2 regions of the Lederbergia sp. B243.17 genome follow, and region 1 is predicted to be linked to the other one. Evidence: riboswitches for the same ligand, from Rfam matches in the RefSeq annotation. Region 1 holds a riboswitch; the other holds the start of a gene.

Region 1 (2,458 bases):
TGCTGAGGAGCGGCAAAGTGAAAAGCCCTGCGAATGGCAGGGAAATTTGGAAAAACAGGGCGAGCACCGCTCCGACGGATGCGCCGGAGGAGACGCCGAGCGTATACGGATCCGCAAGCGGGTTGCGGAGGAGACCCTGAAAGGCCGCCCCAGCAACAGCAAGGGATGCCCCGACTGTGCCCGCAAGCAGCACCCGCGGCAATCGGATGTTCATGACGATATTGCTGTGCATCGGGTCAGCGTTCTGCGCCAGATGAAACACGTCTCGGAAAACAATCCCGATGATTTCCGAAAACGGGACGCGGACGGTGCCAAAGCCGATTCCTGTCAGCATCGCCAAGAGCAGAAAGCCTGCCGCGATCAAATATGCAAATAGATGATTATTTCCCGAATACGTCCGGGTATACCGCTTTCGCAAGCTCCTCTACTCCTTCGGTGATCCGCGGTCCGGGACGGCTTGCGATATCCTCTTGAACTTCGAACACCTGCTTATCCTTAACTGCTTTCATATCTTGCCAGCCCGGCCGGCTTAGCAATTGGTCAACCGCATTCTCAATGTAATTATATTTGACAATGATGACGTCAGGATCTGTTTCGATGATCGCTTCTTCATTCATCGGCACATAGCCGTCTTGTTCTATTGCATTTTTCACATGGATCGCTTTGAGCATTTCATCCATGAATGTGTTTTTGCCTGCAGCATAAATCTCAGGTGCCGGAGAAATTTCTGTGAACACCGTTTTCTCGTCCTCTTCTTTAATTGTCTCCGCTTTTTCCTTAATCTTATCCATATCAGCCTTCATTTTGCTGACGAGCTCGTCCGCCTTGCCTTTTGTGCCTGTCGCCTGTCCGATCGTTTCGATCGTATCGTAAATCGCCTCAAATGTCTGTGCATCCTCGACGATGAAAACCGTAATGCCGCTGTCCCTCAGCTGCTGGAATCCGGACTCCCACATCGAAGCCGTGGAGCCGTGGGCCAGGACAAGATCAGGCTTCAGGGAAAGAATTTTTTCCACATTGAGGTCCATGCTTGCGACCTTTTCCTTGTCTGCTACTTCTTCAGGGTAATTATCCGATTCCGATACCCCGACGATAGCATCCCCTTCACCGAGTGCATATAGGATTTCCGTGTTGCTCGGCATGAGCGAAATAATTTTCTCCGGTTTTTTCTCGATCACGACATCCTGATCCGAGGCATCCTTCAGTGTAACCGGAAAATCGGCCTTTTCCGCTTTTTCCGTCTGGCGGGCATTCTGGTCTGGTGCAGGCGTGTTTTCTTTTTTCTCCGTATCGGCTTTTCCGCATGCCGCCAGCAAGCCAAGGACCAGCAGCAGGCTCAGCCATAATGATGCAAACTTCTTCACTTGATCTTCCTCCCCCAATTCGTTTTTAAAAATAAAAAAACATCTCCAACCCAAGGAGATGTGAAAGCAAGCAGGCAGAAAAAAGCCTTAAGCCCGCCCCCATCCTCGCAGGGTCGTGAATTGATTGTCGGAATCGGCAGGTATCCTGGCTTTGGCTCATCGCGCGCTGCTCCTTCCCATACATTCGTACAGTGGATCATGCAGTTTGCTCCCCATTACAGTGGCGGGACCGCGTTGGAATTGCACCAACTTCCCTTTTCATTCCCTCATCGGCACGCTGCCGCATGACGGGAAAACCGGCTCCAAACTATGTAATTCTGTGAATTGCACTTCCGATTATACACCATTCGGGCAATTTGAACAGGAAAGATCCCGGTTTCCGCCAAAAAAAACAGACAGGCACATAGGAAAGCGTTGCTCCCCACGTGCCTGTCTCTCTGGAACACTTACATTTTTTCAGGCGCTGACACCCCAACAAGTTTCAGTGCATTTTTGAGTGTAATTTGGACCGTTTTAATAAGGGCCAGCCTTGCTTTTGTTCCGGCAAGGTCCTCCTCGTTCAACACCTTCTCCGCATTGTAGAAGCTGTGGAAGGCAGAAGCGAGTTCATAAATATAGTTTGTGATTCTGTGGGGAATCCGCTTTTCCGCAGCGTCTGCAATAATCAGCGGGAACTCCCCGAGCTTCTTCAGCAAGTCAACGGCTTTCTCAGACTTCAGAACTGAAAAATCAGCTTTCTCGTCGATTTCCAAGCCTTTTTCAGCAGCGGAACGCAGAATGCTGCAGATCCTTGCGTGAGCGTATTGCGCATAGTAAACCGGGTTCTCGTTCGACTCAGAGACAGCCAGGTCGAGGTCAAAGTCGAGATGTGTGTCCGGGCTTCTCATCGCAAAGAAGTAACGGACTGCGTCAAGACCGACCTCCTCGATCAGCTCGCGCATCGTTACCGCTTTTCCAGTCCGTTTGCTCATTTTCATCTTCTCGCCATCTTTGTACAGATGAACAAGCTGGATGATCTCCACTTCCAGATCCTCCGGGTCATGTCCGAGCGCTTCCATCGCCGCTTTCATCCGCGGAATGTAGCCGTGATGGTC
Region 2 (2,458 bases), on a different contig from region 1:
CAATCAGGTTTCCGACGACGTTTGCGGCTGTCATCAGCCCAAAATGAAGCGCGAACAGCTTCACCCTTTCTGCAGGCGAGGAATTCTCGGCAAGCAGCGGAATCGTCGATACTTGGATGAACGCCTGTGTGAGTCCGGTCATGAATGCTGCAATAAGAAGCAGATGCTGCGGCTCGATCACACTCCTGAACACGAGTGATATCCCTGTAAAGAACATACCGAACAAGATGATGTTTTTCCTGCCGATCCGGTCGCTCAACAGGCCAGCCGGGATCAGGATGATCGCCGTTGCCAAAGCTGTCATCGAGATCACTTGCCCATTCACCGCATCGGGAAATTCCAATTCACGAATATAAAAATTATAAATGACCATAAAAATACCCAGCCCGATTTGGCTGAATATATTGGCAATAAACGCCAGCTTGATATTCCGGTTGAAACTTTTCCAGCTTGAACTCCATTTGAGAAGCTGTTTCATGTACATCCTCCACTCATTATTTCGATACCCTAAACAATAATAAGTCGGAATTGGCAAAAAGTAAATGGATTGGATGAATTTATTTTAGCCGTAATTTTCTACAGGAACTTACCTGTTTCGTTTGCAACAATCCGGGTAAGATGATAGTATGCTATTGACACTATATTTAGTGTTTGATAGTTCTATAAAATACCATATGTTGAGATTTTAACAAGATCAGGTGCCCGCATCAGGGTTTAAAAGGGAATCCGGTGAAAGTCCGGAACTGTCCCCGCAACTGTAATTGCCGACGAAAGGGAATCGCCACTGTATCCACCGGGATATGGGAAGGCTCCCCGGTAGGATGACGCATAAGTCAGGAGACCTGCCTGGTTTTGTCCGAGTTTCAATTCTTCGGGGATTGAGGAGATGAAACGATAGCGAAACAGGTCTTTCTCTTTCCTATCGTTTTCCATCCGCTCCTTCCCCGGGGCGGATTTTTATTTTTCTTAGGAGGATGAGATTGATGTCGACCATCATCAAAAAAGAAACGGGTTCACGGGAGCTTGAATTCAATGAAGAACGGCTCCGCAACTACATTTCCCGCGTGGCGGGAATCGAATCGGAAGAGTATGCCGGAAAAGTTATCCGGGCGATTTCCGCGAAAAAGGAATGGAAGGCCGAGTCGATTACCCAGCTTCTCATCAATACGGCGCTCGAAAACATTGATGAAGTGAACACCCACTGGTCGCATGTTGCGGCGAAAGTATATTTGGAGAATCTCTATAAAAAAGCGAGCCAGAACCGTTCGTATGACAAAGAAGCAAAATACGGCGACTTTTATGGACTGCTGAAGACACTCGCTGGAAAAGGCATTTACGCGCCGAACATCCTTGAAAAATACAGCCGTGAGGAGATCCTCTCGCTTGCCGAACTGATCGAGCCGGAACGCGACCTGCTCTTCGACTATATCGGCCTTCACACACTGGCAACGCGCTACCTGGCTACCGACCACGAGAAAAATACATACGAACTGCCACAGGAGCGCTGGCTCGTCATCGCCATGCATCTTATGCAGGACGAACCGTCCGACAAGCGTTCGAAGCTAGTCGGCGAAGCTTACTGGGCACTGTCCAACCTTTATATGACCGTGGCGACACCAACGCTAGCGAACGCCGGTCTTGCCCACGGGCAATTGTCCAGCTGCTTCATCGACACGGTCGAAGATTCGCTGCTTGGCATCTACAACAGCAACACCGACATCGCCCGGCTATCAAAAGACGGCGGCGGAATCGGCGTCTATATGGGCAAAGTCAGAAGCCGCGGAAGCTCGATCAAAGGGTTTTCCGGTGCGTCATCCGGAGTACTTCCATGGATCAAACAGCTCAACAATACTGCTGTCAGCGTAGATCAGCTAGGTCGGCGTAAAGGTGCGGTTGCCGTTTATTTGGACGTTTGGCATGCCGACATCCTCTCCTTCCTCGACCTCAAATTGAACAATGGGGATGAGCGCCAGCGTGCGCATGACATCTTCACCGGCGTCTGCCTCCCTGACCTGTTCATGGAGCAGGTCGAGCGTCGCGGAGATTGGTATCTTTTCGACCCGCATGAAGTGAAGACGGTAATGGGCTATTCTCTCGAGGATTTTTATGATGAGAAGAAAGGCGAAGGCTCCTTCCGCGAGAAGTACGAGGAGTGCGTCCAATCGAACGGATTGACCAAAACAAAGGTCCCTGCGATTCAAATCATGGCAAGGATCATGAAATCACAGCTTGAGACCGGCACGCCGTTCATGTTCTACCGCGACGAAGTGAATCGGAAAAACCCGAATGGACATGAAGGAATGATCTATTCCAGCAATTTGTGTTAATGTTAGCACCTTCAGTCAGTAATGGCTGTCGAAAACTCCGTTAAACGGGGAAACCCTTATTTATAAGGCAATCCCGTGCTAAATCTCTGCTGTTGTAGTAACATCGAAATGAGAACAAATATTCCCATGGA

The links. A riboswitch is a leader RNA that binds a small molecule or an ion and turns the genes downstream of it on or off. The one in region 1 is predicted to bind cobalamin.
Region 2: linked by a shared signal. The riboswitch ahead of AC0TWI_RS08430 (ribonucleotide reductase N-terminal alpha domain-containing protein) and the one ahead of AC0TWI_RS01285 (ABC transporter substrate-binding protein) in region 1 are both predicted to bind cobalamin.

Annotation. Positions count from the first base shown of each region.
Region 1 covers NZ_JBWBKF010000015.1:24,644-27,101, reverse strand. The annotation lists gene AC0TWI_RS01290 (FecCD family ABC transporter permease) at 1-418, opposite strand, end outside; gene AC0TWI_RS01285 (ABC transporter substrate-binding protein) at 381-1,364, opposite strand; cobalamin riboswitch at 1,483-1,680, opposite strand; gene argS (arginine--tRNA ligase) at 1,811-2,458, opposite strand, start outside.
Region 2 covers NZ_JBWBKF010000043.1:12,834-15,291, reverse strand. The annotation lists gene AC0TWI_RS08435 (MFS transporter) at 1-478, opposite strand, end outside; cobalamin riboswitch at 680-864, shown strand; partial or broken gene AC0TWI_RS08430 (ribonucleotide reductase N-terminal alpha domain-containing protein) at 984-2,324, shown strand.